DNA from 3 places in the Allobosea sp. FG18 genome. Region 2 is predicted to be linked to each of the others. Evidence: riboswitches for the same ligand, from Rfam matches in the RefSeq annotation. Region 2 holds a riboswitch; each other region holds the start of a gene.
The links. Region 2 has a riboswitch for cobalamin ahead of ACODTJ_RS11310 (CbtB domain-containing protein). Riboswitches for the same ligand answer to the same signal wherever they lie in the genome.

Region 1 (5,900 bases), on a different contig from region 2:
CAACGCCTTCCTCAAGAGCGAGGAGACCAACTGGACGAGCGCGCTCAAGGAAGTCGGCATCCTGAAATAGCCTCCGTCGAAGCCGGGCGGCGCGCCTGAGCGCACCGCCCGCCATCCATCGCGAAGGGCGGCAAGGCAGATGTCATCGATGAAGAACGGTTCGGCTGCTGCGGGTGGACGGCCCTGGTGGCTCGGGCTCGCGATCCTGGTCATGGGGGCGCTCTGGCTCAACGGCGCACGCAGCATCGCCTCCACCACCAACTATGTCGGCGTCGGGCCGGCGGCGATGGTGCTCGCCGTCGGGCTCGGGCTCGTCCTGCTCGGCTTCCTGCTGATCCTTCAGGCGCTGAAGGGGCAGCTCGCACCCGCCGGTGATGACGAGGAGGAGGCGCCGTTCTCGCGCGCCGCCTTCCTGATGGCGCTGGCCGGTGTCGGCGTGCCCTTGCTGACGATCCGCTGGCTCGGCTTTCCGTTCAGCGCGATGCTGGCCTTCACGCTGGTGACCCATGCCTTCGGCTCGCGCCGTACCCTGCTCGATCTCGGCATCGGCGCGCTGATCGCCAGCCTCGCCTGGCTCGGCTTCTCCCGCCTCGGCATCAGCCTTGGCCCCTTCTTCCCGCTGCTGGGCTAAGCCATGGACATCCTGAACCAGTTGCTCGGCGGGTTCGCGGTTGCCTTGCAGCCGATGAACCTGTTCTGGGCCTTCATCGGCTGTGGCCTCGGCACGGCGGTCGGCGTCCTGCCCGGCATCGGCCCGGCCCTGACCATCGCCCTGCTCCTGCCGGTGACCGCACAGGTCAATCCGGCCTCGGCCTTCATCATGTTCGCCGGTATCCTCTACGGTGCGCTCTATGGCGGCTCGACCACCTCGATCCTGTTGAACACGCCGGGCGAGAGCGGCTCGGTGATGACGGCGCTCGAAGGCAACCGCATGGCCCGCCGCGGCCGCGGCGCCGCGGCACTTGCGACGGCTGCCGTCGGCTCCTTCGTTGCCGGCACCATCGGCACGCTGGCGTTGACCTTCCTCGCGCCCGCCATCGCCGAGCTCGCCTTCGTCTTCGGCCCGGAGGACTATTTCGCGCTGATGATGCTCTCCTTCACCGCGGTCGCCGTGGTGATGGGGCGCTCGATGGTGCGCGGCTTCGCCGCTCTGTTCTTCGGGCTGGCGCTCGGCACGATCGGCATCGATACCCAGACCGGCCAGACCCGCATGGTCTTCGGCACGCTCGAACTGCTCGACGGCATCTCGTTCACGGTCGTGCTGGTCTCGCTCTTCGCGATCGGCGAGACGCTCTATGTCGCAAGCCGGCACAGCGCGGCTCCGGCCGCCGTCAATCCGCTCTCCGGTGGAAGCTGGATGACGAAACAGGATTGGAAGCGCTCCTGGAAGCCCTGGCTGCGCGGCAGCGTCATCGGCTTCCCGATCGGGGCGCTGCCGGCCGGCGGAACGGAAATCCCGACCTTCCTCTCCTATGCGCTGGAGCGCCGCCTGACCAAGCATCCGGAGGAGTTCGGGCAGGGCGCGATCGAGGGCGTCGCCGGCCCCGAGGCGGCCAACAACGCGGCCGCCGCCGGCATCCTCGTGCCGTTGCTGACGCTCGGCCTGCCATCGACCGCGACGGCCGCCGTCCTGCTCGCCGCCTTCCAGAATTACGGGCTCCAGCCCGGCCCGCTGCTCTTCGCGACCAATCCCGATCTGCTCTGGGGCCTGATCGCCTCGCTCTATATCGGCAACGTCATCCTGCTGATCCTCAACCTGCCGCTGGTCGGCATCTGGGTCCGACTGCTGCTGATCCCGCGCCACTACATCTATGGCGGCATCGTCGTCTTCGCGATGGTCGGCGTCTGGGGGCTCTCGACCTCCTGGATGGACCTCGCCCTGATGTGCGGCCTCGGCCTCGTTGGCTATGTCGCGCGCGTCCATGATTTCCCGATCGCGCCGGCCCTGATCGGGCTGATCCTCGGCCCGCAAGCGGAAATCCAGCTCCGGCGCGCGCTCGCCGTCAGCCAGGGCGACTGGAGCGTGCTGGTCGGCACGCCGATCGCGGCGACGCTGCTCGGGATCGCGGCATTGGTCCTGATCGTACCGCCGCTGCTCGCCCATCGCCGCCGCCGCGCCGAGGCGGAAGGGCAGTCGGTCGCTGCTACCGGCTGAACCGGATCAGCGCTTCCCACCGTTCCGGCGCTTGCCCGGCTTGGCGCTTTCGCTCACGGCTAGCGCCGCCTGAAGCGCCATGCGGGCGGCGCGGATATGGCGGCGCATCAGGATCTCCGCGAGTTCTCCGTCGCGATGGCTGATCGCCTCGGTGATCCGCATATGCTCGCCCCAGGCCTCGCGGCCGCGCCCGGGAACGGTCGAATGCAGGCGCCGGCACAGGCGCAGGCGCGGGTAGAACTGCTCGCAGAGCAATTCGGCCAGAATCGGATTGCCGCTGCCCTTGGCGATCCGGCGGTGGAAATCGGCCTCGGGCTCGTCCTGGAGATAGGCGCCCATCGGGTTGCGCTCGATCTCGCCACGATGGCCCCGGACCAGTGCATCGAGCGCCGCGATCTCGGCCTCGCTCATGCTCTCGGCGGCGAGACGGGCAGCCATGCCCTCGGTCGCCTCGCGCACGTCGAGCAGGGCGAGGAACTCGGCCGCGCTCGGCTCGGCGACGCGCGCGCCCTGATTGGCGACATAGGTGACGAGCCCGCGCTCCTGCAGGCGCCGGATCGCCTCGCGAACCGGCGCGCGGCTGACGCCGAAGCGGCGCGCGATCGCCGGCTCGCTCAGCTTGGCGCCGGGCGCGATCTCCCCGGAGACGATGGCCGAGGAGAGGTCGTCGTAGAGTTTGACGGTAACGCCCACGCTCGCGGGGGGCAAAGTCTCGGCCAGCATCGAGCGGGTGCCTATCTGCTTCTGTTGCTGCGAGTATAGCGCAGTCGCCACGATTGCCGAGCCTGTTCATGGCTTCGATTTCGGTGCGGCAGCTGTTTGACGTCGCCACTTTTTCGCCCTACTCGTCGATCCGACGGTTCCCTCACGGGATCAAAAGGGAACGCGGTGCGGGTGGCCAACCACCCCATGCCGTGGCTGCCCCCGCAACTGTAAGCGGCGAGCCTTTCGCCATACGCCACTGGGGCCTCGGACCTGGGAAGGCGGTGAAGGGCAGCGACCCGCGAGCCAGGAGACCTGCCGTCAGCCGTGGTCACACGCGGACACGTTCGGCCGGGGTGCGCCGATCGCTGATTCGACCGTTCGCCGTCTTTCGTACGGCTGATGGGAGATCGCGTTCGCGGTGACGTGCCACTGACGTCAACGCCCGAGGTCTCCATCGTGAACGTCTTCCTCCCGGCCGCCGGACGCGGCCGCTTGCTGCTCTCCTCCTGCCTCGCGATCGCCGGCGCAACCGCTCCGGCCTTCGCCCAACCGGCTCCCGCGACGATCGCGCTCGACGAGATCGTCGTCAGCGCCACGGGAACGCCGACCCCCGCCCGCGAGATTGCGAGCTCGGTCACCGTCATCACCGCCCGGGATATCGAACAGCAGCAGCGCCGGACGTTGCCACAGGCGCTCGCCGCCGTGCCCGGCCTCAACATCGTGCAGACCGGCGGGCCGGGCGGCCTGACCTCGGTCTTCATGCGCGGCACCAATTCCAACCACGTCAAGGTGCTGATCGACGGCATCGAGGCCAACGATCCCTCGGCACCGAACCGCTCCTTCGATTTCGGCTCAATGCTGATCGAGGATATCGAGCGCATCGAGGTGCTGCGCGGCCCGCAGAGCGGCCTCTACGGCGCCAACGCGCTGGGCGGCGTCATTTCGGTGACCACGAAGCGCGGCGAGGGGCCGCCGAAGATGACCGCGCGCGTCGAAGGCGGATCGCACGGCACGTTCAACCAGTCCCTCGGCTTCAGCGGCGGCGACGATCGCTTCAACTACGCCTTCAACGCCGCGCATTTCCGCGCCGACGGGACCGAGGTGACGCCGCCGAACCTCGTGCCGCCCGGCCGCCGGATCAACCCGAACATCTTCGATAATTACAGCTATTCCGGCCGCCTCGGCTTCGCGCTCACCGACACGCTGACGCTGAACTGGGTCGGCCGCTACCAAGACGGCCAGCTGCGCAATACCGGCGACACCGGCTTCCCGAGCAAGCCCTCGCCCTATCGCTCCCAGCAGAACTATGCGCAGGCCTTCACCCGCGGCGAAGTGGTCTGGGACCCGCTCAGTGGGCGCTTCGTCAACACCTTCGGCGTCTCCTACTCGCGGCAGGACAGGGGAACGCGGACGGCTTCCGCGACGACCGGCCTGCTCGGCCTGCCCAATCAGAGCCTTGGCGAGCGCACCAAGCTCGACTGGCGCGGCAATCTCGAGATCACCAAGGGCCACAACCTGATCACGGGCCTGCAATATGAGCGCGAGCGGCTGGATACGGCGAGCCTGATCGCCTCGAACGGCAACAAGGCGGCCTATCTCGAATACCAGGGCAATATCGAGGATCGCTATTTCATGGCGGCCAACATCCGCCACGACCATGACGACAGCTATGGCGGGCACACGACCTACCGCATCACGCCGGCCGTCCTCATCCCAGGTACGGAGACCAAGCTGAAGGCGAGCTACGGCACCGGCTTCAAGGCGCCGACGCTAAGCGAGCTCTTCATCGACTATCGTCCCGGCTACAATTTCTTCGGCAACCCGAACCTGAAGCCGGAGGAAAGCCGAGGCTGGGATGTCGGCTTCGAGCAGCCGCTCTTCGACAAGCGCCTGCAACTCGGCGCGACCTGGTTCCAGAACGATATCGAGAACCTGATCGTCACCAACACCAGGCGCGATTCCTACGCCAATATCGGCAAGGCGAAGACGAAGGGCGTCGAGGCCTTCGCCACGCTGGAAATCTCGCCGCAGTTCCGCATCCGCGCCGACTACACCTTCACCCTCGCCAAGGACGAGATCGCGCGGCAGGAACTGCTGCGCCGGCCGCGCCACAAGGCGAGCGCGACCGCGACCTGGACGCCGACGAACAAGCTCAGCCTCTCGGCGACGCTGATCCATATCGGCTCCTGGGTCGACGGCAATCGCGACTTCTCGGTGCCCCGCATGCGGGCGAAGGGTGCGACGCTGGTCAACCTCGCCGCCGAGTACAATGCGACCGACAAGGTGACGGTGTTCGGGCGGGTCGATAACCTCTTCGACAAGCGCTGGGAGAATCCGGTCGGCTTCCTCGTGCCGGGCCTCGGTGTCTTCGGCGGTATCAAGGTGGCCATCGACGGATGAACCTGCCCCTCGTCCTGCGCCGTCTGCGCGGCGCCTGCCTCCTATCCATCGCGCTTGCGGGCGCGATGGCATCGGTCTCGCTTGCTGCGGACCGGCCGGCGCGCATCGTCTCGCTCAACATGTGCACGGACGAACTCGTCCTGCGCCTGGCCGATCCCGCACGCATCGCTTCGGTGACGTGGCTGTCGCAGGACCCGCGCAACGCCAACATGGCCGAGGCCGCGCGCCGGGTCCCCGCCAATCACGGCCTTGCCGAGGAGGTGCTGGGCTTCAAGCCCGATCTCGTCGTCGCCGGTGCCTATACGACGCGCGCCACCGTTTCCCTGCTCGGGCGCGTCGGCGTTACGGTCAGGGAGTTCGGCGTTCCCCGCAATCTCGCGGAGATGAAGGCGCAGATCACGGAGATGGCCGACCTGCTCGGCGAGCCCACGCGCGGACAGGCCTTGCTTGAGGAGGTCGAGCAGCGCCTGCAGGCTCTGGCCGCCCGCCGCGTCGAGCGGCCGTTGCGGGCGGTCGTGCTCCGTCCCAGCGGCTTCACGGTTGGCCGGGGTTCGCTCGTCGACGAGATTCTGACACGCGCCGGCCTCGTCAACATCGCGGCCGAGCTCGGCGTCGAGAGCTATGGCCAGATCGCGCTCGA
Region 2 (5,900 bases):
GAATAGGTCATGCCGAGCGGGCAGCAGATGCCGTTCTCGCCCTGGTTCCAGAGATAGGACACCGCCGCCCGCGCCACCTGCGCGCCTTCGCGCGGTTTCGTCCAGCACAAGGAATGGAACTCGTCGCGCATCGCGAGCCCCATCAGTTCGTGCCAGGCCGGATGGAACTCGATCTGGTCGACGCGCCGACCCCAGCGGTCATGCGTGCGCAGTTCCGGCAAGCTGCGATTAGCCTGCCGCGCCAAGTCCTGCACGCGTTGAGAGCCGACATGGTGGCCTACCACGCTCGCCTGCTCGCTGAACCAGCCGGCGCCAAAGGCATCGAGGATCGAGCCGAGCGCCGGATCGGCGGCGAAGGCGTCATAATCCGCCAGCGCCGGCGCCTGATTCAGCACTTCATGGGTGTCGTAGCCGTAAGCGTCGAGCGCGGTCATGCGGCCTGTCCTTCTCGGGAAATCAGCGCGGCGATGGAGAGATCGGCAAGGGCGGCGGCGATCTCGCGGCCGCGCTCAGGTGTGATCGGGCGTTCCGGCGAGAGCGGGCCGATCAGCGCCTCCATGAAGCCGCCGACGATCATCGCGGCGGCGGCATCGGGGTCGACCGGGCGGAAGGCACCCAGCGCTCCGCCTTCGACGACGAGCGCACGGAAGATGCCGGCGATCTCGCGGCGATAATCGAGCCGCGTCGCATCGACGGCGGGGTCAGCGGGCTCGGCGATCATCGACCAGGCCAGGCGCCGATTGGCGAAGGCGCGGCGCGCGAAGGCCTCGACCGCTGCGGTCAGGCGCTCTGCGACGGGGGCGTCGCTCGCGGCGATCTCACGCAGCACGGCGAGCTCGCGCGACGACACGGCCGCGACGATCTCGGCCATCAGTTCGGCCTTCGAAGCGAAATAGGAATAGACGCTGCCGGTCGAGACGCCGCTGGCGGCAGCCACCGCGGCGATCGAGGTCTCATGGAAGCCGACTTCCGACACAATGCCGCGCGCGGCGGCGAGGATCGCCTCGCGCTTGCCGGCCTTGCGGGGTTGCTTCGATGCGCCGTCGGCCATGCTTGATCTCGAAATTGAATTTGAATTCAGATTCAATCTGAAGACTGGATCGATCACCGTCAAGTGGATGAGCCGGTCGAGGCGATCGCTCCACATCGAGGATGGCTTATCGCAACGGGAGGGGTGTTGGCCCGCGCCGGAGATACTTGGTCATCCCGGGCTTGACCCGGGATCCATGCCGGAACCTCTTTCGGGCAGGTTCCGGAATGGATCCCGGATCTCCGCTTCGCTGCGTCCGGGCTGACTCAATGCTGCCGAGGCACAGAGCGGGCTCTCAGAACTCGATGCCTTGCTGCGCCTTCACACCCGCAGCGAAATGATGCTTCACCAGCGTCATCTCAGTGACGAGATCGGCCGCCTCGATCAGCTCCGGCTTGGCGTTGCGGCCGGTGACGACGATGTGCAGGTCAGGCCTGCGGGCAGACAGCGTCGCGACAACCTCGGCGAGCGGCAGATAATCGTAGCGCAGGGCGATGTTGAGCTCGTCGAGCACCAGAAGCCTGATCTCCGGATCGGCCATCAATTCCCTGGCCTTTGCGAAGGCGCGTTCGGCCGCCGCGATGTCACGAGCCTTGTCCTGCGTCTCCCAGGTGAAGCCCTCGCCCATGCTGTGCCAGCTCACCTGATCGCCGAAGGCCTCCAACGCCCGACGCTCGCCGGTCGACCAGGCGCCCTTGATGAACTGCACCACGCCGATGCGCCAACCATGGCCGAGCGCGCGCAGGATCAGCCCGAAAGCTGCCGTCGACTTGCCCTTGCCGGGGCCGGTGTTGACGATCAGCAAGCCCTTCTCGAGCGTCTTGGAGGCAACTTCGGCGTCCTGCACCGCCTTGCGCTTCTCCATCTTGGCCTTGTGGCGGGCGGCGTCCTCGGTCTCCGTCATAGTTTAACCCGCATCATTTCACTCGCATCGGCAATCCGGCGACCATGAAGACCACGCTGGCCGCACGCGCCGCAAGCGCCTGATGGAGGCGTCCGGCTTCGTCGCGGAAGCGGCGGGCCAGCGCATTCTCCGGGACGATGCCGAGACCGACCTCGTTGCCGACCAGCACGAGCGGGGCGGAAACGCGTTCGCAGGCGGCGATCAGGGCCTCGCGTGCGGCGGCGGTGTCGCGCTCGGCGAGGATCAGGTTGGTCAGCCACAGCGTCAGGCAATCGACCAGGATCGGACGGCCCGTCGGCTGGGCGGCGATCGCGCCGGCCAGATCGAGCGGCGCATCGACCGTCTGCCATCCGTCGGGCCGGCGGGCGCGATGCTCGGCGATGCGCTCGCGCATCTCGTCGTCATAGGCCTGCGCGGTGGCGATATAGGTCCAGGGCGTCGGCAGCGCCTCGACCAGCGCCTCGGCATGGCGGCTCTTGCCGGAGCGGGCGCCGCCGAGGACGAGCGTGAGATGGGGGATCGGAAGAGACTGCATCGGCGGCTTGGTTTCGCTGGCCGTCATCCCGGGCGACCATAGGGAGACCCGGGATCCATGCCGGAACGCTTCCGGTAGAGGTTCAGGCATGGATCCCGGCTCTTCGCTGCGCTCCGGCCGGGATGACCGCATGTATGTGTCGGACCGTTCTTGCATTGCACAGCAACACGGCGATGGCTAATGATGATCCGTGACGGTGCCTCCGCGAGGAGGTGAAAAGGGAACGCGGTGCGAGACCGCGGCTGCCCCCGCAACTGTAAGCGGATGTCCTTCGCCATCGGCCACTGGAGCGCTCGCTCCGGGAAGGCGGCAAGGGGCGCGAAGTCCGCGAGCCAGGAGACCTGCCGTCAACCCGCAGAGATCCAACCGGCTGCCGGCGGGGCGGCCACGGAGAACGCTTATGAACACCGCTTCGGTTTCCACCCCTACACTCAGCGTTTCGGAACGCGTCAAGGCGGTTGCCGCCGCGCTCGTGATCGGCGTCGCGCTGATCTACACGACCGGCTTCGCGGCCTCGACCAATGTCCACAACGCCGCGCATGACAGCCGTCACGGCCTCGCCTTTCCCTGCCACTGAGGGAAAGCATCCATGGTCACGCGTGTTCTCACGGTCAGCATCCTGGCCGGGCTTCTGGCTGGCTTGATCGTCGCCGCCCTGCAGCATGTCACCACCACCCCGCTGATCCTCAAGGCCGAGACCTATGAGGCGGCACTCGCCCTGAAAGCGCCGACGCTGGCAACCTTCGACGGCGAGGCGAAGATCATCCACGCGCATGGACCGGCCGGCGACGCGCCCGGCCACGACCATGCCGAATGGAAGCCGCAGGACGGCTTCCAGCGCACGCTTTTCACCAGCGCCGTGACGATCGCGACCGCGATCGGCTTCGCGGGCTTGCTCCTCGCCGGCATGATCGCGGCCGGCGATACGATCGACCAGCGCAGCGCGCTCGTCTGGGGCGCCTGCGGCTTCCTCGCGCTCGGGCTCGCCCCGGCGATGGGGCTGGCTCCCGAGCTGCCGGGTGCAGCCTCGGCCGCGCTGGAGCAGCGCCAGGTCTGGTGGCTGTGGACCGCCATCGCCACCGCGGCCGGGCTCTTTGTGTTCCTGCGCTTCGAGCAGCCCTGGCTCAAGCTTGTGGCGATCGTCCTGATCCTGCTGCCGCATGTCGTCGGCGCCCCGCATCCGGCCGCGCCGGAGAGCAAGGTGCCGGCCGAGGTCGCCGCGCATTTCGCGTCGCTCTCGCTCGGCATCCAGGCCGCGCTCTGGCTCGCCACCGCCTTCATGGTCGGCGTGCTTTGGCCCCGGGCGAGCCGCCGGGCCGCGGAAGCCTGAGGACAAGCCATGTCCGAGGGTGACCTCACCATCCATGTCTGCACGGCCTGCCGCCGCGCCCGCGCCGATCTCCCGGAAGGTTACGACCAGCCGGGACTGGCGCTGGCCGAGCGGCTCACCGCACAGCTTAAAGCCAAGGGCAGCACGATCCCCGTGCTGCCCGTCGAATGCCTCGCCGTCTGCAAGCGGCCCTGCACCATCGCGCTCAGCGCCGACGGGAAATGGACCTATCTGATCGGCGATCTCGACACCGACACCCATCTCGACGAGATCGTCGGCGCCGCGGAGGCCTATGCCGCCAGCGCCAACGGCATCGTTCCCTGGAAAGAGCGGCCGCAGTCCTTCCGCAAGGGCGTGGTCGCGCGCGTGCCGCCTTTGCCGGCGCGCCAGCAAGGATGACATCATGAACGCTCCGCAGACCACCAACCTGGGCAAGACGTCACTCAGCAAGACCCCCTGCACGATCATCACCGGCTTCCTCGGCGCCGGGAAAACGACGCTGGTGCGCCATCTCCTCGAGAATGCGCAAGGCAAGAAGCTCGCAGTACTCGTCAACGAGTTCGGCGATCTCGGCTTCGACGGCGAATTCCTGAAGGGCTGCGGCATTGCCGGCTGCAGCGACGAGGACGTGGTCGAGCTGCCGAACGGCTGCATCTGCTGCACCGTCGCCGATGATTTCGTGCCCGCACTGGAAAAGCTTTTGAACCGGCCGAACCCGCCGGAGCACATCCTGATCGAGACCTCCGGCCTCGCTTTGCCGAAGCCGCTGGTGCAGGCGTTCAACTGGCCGGCGATCCGCTCGCGCGTGACCGTCGACGGCGTCATCGCCGTGGTCGACGGGCCGGCCGTGGCCGAGGGTCAGTTCGCCGATGATCCGGAGGCGCTCGCGGCGCAGACGGCAGCGGACGCCTCCGTCGATCACGACAACCCGCTGGAGGAGGTGTTCGAGGACCAGATCCTCTGCGCCGACCTGATCCTGCTCAACAAGAGCGACCTCGTCGACGAGGCCGGCCGCGCGCGGGTGAAAGCCGAGATCGCCGAGCATCTGCCGAAAGCGATCAAGATCGTCGAGACCGCCCATGGCAAGGTCGAGCCGGCGCTGATCGTCGGCCTCGGCGCTGCCGCCGAAAGCGACCTCGCCGCCCGCCCCTCGCATCATGGCGAAGGCGAGCACGATCACGACCATGACGATTTCGACTCGGTCGCCGTGCCGCTGCCGGCCGGCCTCTCGCCGGAGGAGCTCACGGCGCGCGTCGCCAAGGCGGCCGAGGCCGAGGGCGTGCTGCGCCTCAAGGGCTTCACCGCCGTTCCGGGCAAGCCGATGCGTCTGGTCGTACAGGGCGTCGGCCGGCGCCTCAGTCATCATTTCGACCGGGCCTGGAGCGCGAGCGAACCGCGCGACGGGCGCCTCACCGTGATCGGCCTCAAGGGCTTCGATCTCAAGGCCGTGGAAGCGGCTCTCGCGGGGGCGTAGCATCGACCGATGCATCTTCTCCCGACCAGCGAGATCAGGCTCGACGACGGCGAGGACGCCGTCGATCTCGCCCTGCCGCCGGGAGACGTGCTCGTGCTGTCCTTCACCGACAGCGACCTTTCGGCGCTGGCGGTGGCGGCAGGTGACAGCAAGCTGTCGGTGCGGCTCGCGCCGCTCCGGCGGTTGAGGCACCCGCTCTCGGCCGATTTCCTGATCGAGAAAACGGCGGCGCAATCCCGCTTTATACTGCTGCGTTGCCTCGGCGGGCTCGACTACTGGCGCTACGGCATCGAGCAGCTCGGCATCGCCTGCCGCGAGCGCGGCATCCCGCTCGCGATCCTGCCCGGTGACGAGCGCGACGATCCGAGGCTCGGCGAACATGCGACGGTGCCGGCGGAATTCGCAGGCGAGCTGCTGGCCTATTTTCAGGCCGGTGGCGGCGCCGAGAACATGCGGCGGCTGCTGCGGCGGGTTTCCGATTATGTGACGGAGGTTCAACCCTCATCCGACCCGGCTTCGCCGGGCCACCTTCTCCCCCCAGGGGAGAAGGAAGCGACGGATATCACATCGTCCTTCTCCCCTCGGGGGAGAAGGTGCCGGCAGGCGGATGAGGGCCGGCACGACGCC
Region 3 (5,900 bases), on a different contig from region 2:
TCATGCAACAGCGCGATCTCGTCGCAGAACATGGCGGCGAGGTTGAGATCGTGCAGCGCCATGATGCAGGTGATGCCGAGGCGTCGGACCAGGCTCAGGATCGAGAGCTGGTGCTGGATGTCGAGATGGTTGGTCGGCTCGTCCAGGATGAGCTCGCTCGGCTCCTGCGCGAGCGCGCGGGCGATATGGACGCGCTGGCGTTCCCCTCCCGAAAGCGTGTGCCAGAACTGATCGTGGCGCTCGGTGAGCCCGACCCGCGCCAGCGCTTCGTTCACGGCGCCCTCGTCGGCTTCGCTCCACGAGGCCAGCGCCGCACGATGCGGCGTGCGGCCGAGGCGGACGACATCGCAGACGGACAACTGGATCTCGGTGGTCGCCTGCTGCTCGACGAAGGCGAGGCGGCGGGCCAGCTCGCGGCGGGGCACGCTGGCGATGTCGTTTCCGTCGAGGGTGACGACGCCGCTCGCGACGTTGCGCAGGCGGCAGAGCAACCGGAGCAGGCTCGACTTGCCGGAGCCGTTCGGGCCGATCAGGCCGAGCACCCGGCCGGGCGCGGCTTCCAGCGTCACCCCGTCGACGATCATCCGGCCGCCGGCACCCCAGCGGGCCTCGCGGGTCGCGAGCGTCATGCCGGCCTCCGGGCGCGGTAGAGGATGAGCGCGAAGACGGGTGCGCCGAACAGCGCTGTCACCACGCCGATCGGCAGGATCTGCTGAGGTATCAGGATGCGGGAGAGGATGTCCGCGAGGATCATGAAGATCGCGCCGATGACGAGACAGGCTGGCAGCAAGCGGGCATGGCCGGAGCCGACGAGGAAGCGCGCGGCATGGGGAATGATCAGCCCGACGAAGCCGACCGTGCCGACGATCGAGACCATCACCGCCGTCATCACCGCCGTCGTGGCGAAGAGCACGACCTTCACCCGCGTGACGGCGACGCCCAGCGAAGCTGCGGCGTCGACGCCGAAGGCGAAGGCGTCGAGCGCCTTGGCGTGCAGCATGCAGATGCCGAAGCCGATGAAGGCGACCGGCGCCGCCATCCAGATGTCGGGCCAGCGCACGCCGCCGAAATTGCCGAGCAGCCAGAACATCACACCGCGCGCCTGCTCGGCGCTGGCGAGCGTCGTGACGATCGTGGCGGTCGCGGCATTGAAGAGTTGCGAGGTCGCGACACCGGCGAGGATGACGCGATCGCTCGCCCCGCCCGCCCCTGCCGCCAGCAGCGCCACGACGACGAGCGCAGCGCAGGAACCGATGAAGGCGCCGGCCGAAACGGAGAGCACCGCGCCGCCGATGCTGATGCCGAGGATCAGCACCGCGACGGCGCCGGTCGAGGCGCCGGCCGAGATGCCGAGGATATAGGGTTCTGCCAGCGGGTTGCGCAGCAGGGCCTGCAGGATCGCGCCCGAGAGGGCGAGCGCGCCGCCGCAGAGCCCCGCCATCAGCGCACGGCTGAGCCGATAATCAAAGATCACGCCCTGCTGGATCGCGCTGACCGGAAAGTCGAGGTCGAACAGCCCGTTGCCGAGCGCCTTCAGGGCGGTGTCCAGCGGGATGCGCATCTCGCCGATGGTCACGGCCAGCGCGACCGAGAGGATCAGCGCCAGCAGCGAGGCCAGCGCGATCGCGACACGCGCCGGCCAGTTCGGCCCATGGGCGGCGTGGCTCAACGCGAGAGCCCGAAGCCGGCGATCGCTTTGGCCAGTGTCTCGATACCGTCGACCGTGTCGAGCCCGGCGCGGGTCGCACCGACATCCATGATGACGACGCGGTTGTTCTTCACGGCGTCCAGCTTGCTGGCGACCGGATCGGTCTTCAGGAACTCCAGCTTCTTCTCGATATCGTCGGCCGGGAAGCGGCGGCGATCCATCTTCACGGTGACGATCACGGCGGGGTTGGCAGCGGCGATGCTCTCCCAGCCGACCAGCGGCCATTCCTCATTGGTCGTGATGACGTTGCGGGCGCCGAGCTTGGAGAGGATATAGGCGGGCACGCCGTTCTTGCCGGCCATGAAGCCGTCGCCCTTGATGTCCTTGCTGGAGAACCAGACGACGACCGGAACGTCCTGCGCCTTCAGCTTCGCGACCTGCTCGACCGCCTTGTCCTCGCGCGCCTTGAGCTCGGCGACGAGCGTCTCGGCCCGGTCGGCGACATCGAAGATCGCGCCGAACTCGCGGATGTTGCGATAGACCAGCTCCATCGTGAACATCTGGGTACGCACGCCGTCACCGGCGCCGGAATTGTCCTTGCCGACGCAATCGGTCGGCGAGACATAACTAGGCACCTTCACCTTGGCGAACTGGTCGCGCTTGCCGACGATGCCGTTCGGGCCGACATGCCATTCGAACATCGCGGTGACGAGATCGGGCTCCTGCGCCAGCACGGCCTCGAAGCTCGGATCATTGTCGGCGAGGCGCTTCACCTTGGCGTTGACCGCCTCATAGGGCTTGGCCACCGGCGAGAACCAGACCGCCGTGCCGACGACGCGGTCGCCAAGGCCGAGCGCATAGAGGATTTCCGTCTGCGTCTGGCCGATCGCGACGACGCGCTTGGGCGCGGCGTTGAAGGTGATCGTCTCGCGGCAATTCTCCAGCGTCAGCGGATATTTGGTCGGCGCCGCGATGGCCGTGCCAGTGGCGAGAGCGCCGAACAGGGCAGCGGCCGAGAGGCGGAGCAGAGAATTGAACGGGCGCGCTGCCGGCATCGAGGCCATCCGAAATGTAACAATGTTGCATTTCTGATAGAGTGCGCGGCAGGCAGCCGTCAAGCCACCTTGGGCGGCCTGTGCAGTGGTCTTCGTGAACATGGGTTTCATCGCTCCCCGAGATGACGGCCGGGGCAGCTTTGGGCATGTGGGGCGGGAGGCCGGCCGCGAGGGTCGCCATCGACACACAGGCTTCGGAACACCCCGTCCGAAAGACGTCTTCGACGACCGGGGCAGGTCTCCTGGCTCGCGGGTCGATGCCTGTTCCGCCCGGCCTTCCCGGCGCGTCAGGCGCCAGTGGACGATGGACGGAGAGCTCGCCGCTTACAGTTGCGGGGGCAGCCTCGGCTTTGGCACTGGAAGTGCCTCACCGAATTCCCTCTTAGCTCCGGGAGCAACCCGGAGAACCTCGATCGGCGCCCACCCTATAAGGGCGCGGCGCTGCGTCAAGCGGACATCGCGTCAGAGGCTCGGCGTGCTGTAGAGCCGCTTGCCGCCGACGGAGATCTCGACCTCCTGCAGATAGCTGCGCAGTGCCGTCGTCGCGACCTCGATGCCGAGACCCGGTGCATCGGGCGCGGAGACCTGCCCGTTCGCATCGCGCTCCACATGATTGGCAGAGATCGTGGTGGCGAGCGGCTTCGGCATGGCCGGGTATTCGCAAATCTCGTGCGCAGCGAGGCCGGCATAGGGCTGGAGCGAGGCCGAGAGAGCGAGATGCGAGGTGAAGGTGTGGTTGACGAAGGTCACGCCCTTGGCGACCGCATAATCCGCCACCGCCTTGGACGGACCGATGCCGCCGATCCGCCCGCAATCGATCTGTACATAGCCGATGCCGCCATAATCGATGAGCTGCCGGGCCATCGACTCGTTATGGGCGCCCTCCCCGCCGGCCAGCCGGACCTTGGGGCTGCGCTTGGCGAGCGCGCCATAGGCTTCGAGCGCGCTGGCGTGGAAGGGCTCCTCGAACCAGAGCACGTTCGCCTTCTCCATCGCGGGCAGACGGGCGGCGGCGCGCTCGACATCCTCGATGAAGATCTGGCCGGTATCGACGAGCAGGATGCCGTCCTGCCCCAAACCCTCGCGAGCGGCAACGAAATGCTCGGCATCGGCCTCGACGCTGCCGCGGCCGATCGGCCCCCAGCCGAACTTGGCGGCGCGGAAGCTGCGCTTGCGGGCATCGCGGGCGCGTTCGAGAGTCTCCTGCGCCGTGTCCCCGAAAAGGACCGAGGCATAGGGCGTCTTGGGGTGGCTCTTCGCGTAGCCAAGCAGGCGCCAGACCGGCTCGGAGCGCATCTTGCCGAGGATGTCCCATAAGGCCATCTCGACGCCGGAGAAGGTATGCGGCGCCTGCAGCAGGTCCATCGAGTTATAGGCGACGGCAGCAGCGATGCGGGCGATATCCTCCGGGCCTTCCAGCGTCTGGCCGAGCACGGAATCGGCGACCGGCCGGCAGACGCCATGCGACATCGGACAGATGAAGGCGGCGATGGAGGGCAGTGGCGCCGCCTCGCATTCGCCCCAGCCGACATGGCCGCCGGCGGCGACCCTGACCAGCAGCGCATCCTGGCTGCCGTCGGCTTCGTCGGTGACGACGGGCATGGCGAGATAGAAGAAATCGACGGCCTCGATTCTGGGCACAGGCCTTCTCCTCACAGTTCGTAGATCGTGGCGCGGGGCGTGAAGGTGACACCCTCGTCGAGCGGATAGATCGGCCGGGCGCAGATGGTGTGGCCCAGGCTTTTCAGGTTGGCCGAGGTCGCGCCGGGCGCATCGATGTTGAAGTTCCGCGCGCACCACTGGTCGAACATGTGGAACTCGGTGTGCGGCGACTTCACCACGATCAGGTCGAAATCCGTGGGGTCGATGCCGTTGGCGTAATACATCGCCCGGTCGAACAGGCTAACAGAGCGGCTCATCACAACGACGGTGACGTTGTCCCAGGTCAGAACCGCGGTCGGCCCGGCTCTCAGGGGCGCCTTCATCGTCTCCAGCGCCGCCTCGCCATCCGAGAGCAATTTGACCTTGGCCTTGACCTTCATCGGCGGGAAGCGGGCGGGATCGATCGAACCGCCGAGCGCGACCTCGATCGTCGCGCCGACTCCGGCCTTGTGCGCAGCAGCCGCAGCCGGCGCGTCGACGATCTGGGCCAATACACGCTTGCCGTAACCCGCCTTGCGCAAGGCGGCGAGGATCAGGTTGCTGTCGCCGGAGGCACCGGATGAGGTCGCGTCAGCGGCATCGGTGAAGATCACGGGACCGTCGATGCTGCGGGCCTGCGCGATGGCGCGCTCCAGCGGGACGAGCTTGCCCTGCATGCGGAAGCGCAAGGGCCAGAACTCCTCGGCCAGCCGGACCGCCTCGCGCTCGGCGGTCTCCTTGTCGCCATCGGTCAGGATCAGCACTTGCGAGCACAGCTCGGGCACGTCGGTGAAGGGGTTGCCGATCATGATGCCGGCCGCGAGCGCCCGCCCCTCCTCCTCCAGCCGGCGGCATTCGGCCAGAAGCTCGCCATAGCAGCCGGTCTTGGTGATGAGCTCGTCGCCGCGCACCAGGGCCGGAATGACGACGCGGGCAGCGACGGGTTTGATGCCGCCGGCCATCAGCTTCAGCAGCAGTTCGGCGGCGCGGCGGCCGGTATCGGCGAAGTCGACATGGGGGTAGGTCCAGTAGATCGCGAAACCGTCGACATTGCGGAGCATCCGGTCGGTCAGGATGCCGTGCAGGTCGAGCGAGATGACGATCGGCATGTCCGGCCCGACACGCTGGCGCAGCTTCTCCAGCAGGTAGCCTTCCGGATCGAGTTCGCCATCGGCGCCCATCGCGCCATGCAGCGAGACATAGATGCCGTCGATGCGATCGAGCTTGGCGAAGATCGCGGCGAGGATTTCTTCCGAGAGCTTCTTCCAGCCTGCGGCCGAGAGTGGGCCGGCGCTGCCGGAGCGGGCGCAGATCGTCGGCACGATCTCGATATCGGGCCTCGCCTCGAAGACCGCGAGCGCGCCGCCGAGTTCCTGGTTCTGGCCGCGCTGGACGTAGAGACCATCGCCATGGTGGATCAGGAAGTTCTCGTAATGCGACGGCAGTGGGTTGAAGGAGGAAATCTCCTGCTTGCAGTCGGCGATCAGGATGCGCTTCATCGGGCGGCTCCTAGAGGCTGTTAGTGACCATGGGAGGGATTTGACGCTGGCGATTTT

Region 1: another riboswitch for cobalamin. It lies ahead of ACODTJ_RS25825 (TonB-dependent receptor plug domain-containing protein); the one in region 2 lies ahead of ACODTJ_RS11310 (CbtB domain-containing protein).
Region 3: another riboswitch for cobalamin. It lies ahead of ACODTJ_RS14070 (ABC transporter substrate-binding protein); the one in region 2 lies ahead of ACODTJ_RS11310 (CbtB domain-containing protein).

Annotation. Positions count from the first base shown of each region.
Region 1 is NZ_JBMDKB010000031.1:28,177-34,076, forward strand. It holds gene ACODTJ_RS25805 (Bug family tripartite tricarboxylate transporter substrate binding protein) at 1-70, shown strand, start outside; gene ACODTJ_RS25810 (tripartite tricarboxylate transporter TctB family protein) at 149-631, shown strand; gene ACODTJ_RS25815 (tripartite tricarboxylate transporter permease) at 635-2,155, shown strand; gene ACODTJ_RS25820 (GntR family transcriptional regulator) at 2,162-2,929, opposite strand; cobalamin riboswitch at 2,996-3,194, shown strand; gene ACODTJ_RS25825 (TonB-dependent receptor plug domain-containing protein) at 3,317-5,260, shown strand; gene ACODTJ_RS25830 (ABC transporter substrate-binding protein) at 5,257-5,900, shown strand, end outside.
Region 2 is NZ_JBMDKB010000008.1:132,102-138,001, forward strand. It holds gene ACODTJ_RS11290 (acyl-CoA dehydrogenase family protein) at 1-434, opposite strand, end outside; gene ACODTJ_RS11295 (TetR/AcrR family transcriptional regulator) at 431-1,051, opposite strand; gene cobO (cob(I)yrinic acid a,c-diamide adenosyltransferase) at 1,326-1,934, opposite strand; gene cobU (bifunctional adenosylcobinamide kinase/adenosylcobinamide-phosphate guanylyltransferase) at 1,948-2,496, opposite strand; cobalamin riboswitch at 2,647-2,832, shown strand; gene ACODTJ_RS11310 (CbtB domain-containing protein) at 2,870-3,046, shown strand; gene ACODTJ_RS11315 (CbtA family protein) at 3,059-3,799, shown strand; gene ACODTJ_RS11320 (DUF1636 family protein) at 3,809-4,198, shown strand; gene cobW (cobalamin biosynthesis protein CobW) at 4,203-5,273, shown strand; gene cobN (cobaltochelatase subunit CobN) at 5,283-5,900, shown strand, end outside.
Region 3 is NZ_JBMDKB010000011.1:97,388-103,287, forward strand. It holds gene ACODTJ_RS14060 (ABC transporter ATP-binding protein) at 1-629, opposite strand, end outside; gene ACODTJ_RS14065 (FecCD family ABC transporter permease) at 626-1,669, opposite strand; gene ACODTJ_RS14070 (ABC transporter substrate-binding protein) at 1,666-2,703, opposite strand; cobalamin riboswitch at 2,919-3,130, opposite strand; gene ACODTJ_RS14075 (mandelate racemase/muconate lactonizing enzyme family protein) at 3,166-4,344, opposite strand; gene ACODTJ_RS14080 (M81 family metallopeptidase) at 4,356-5,843, opposite strand.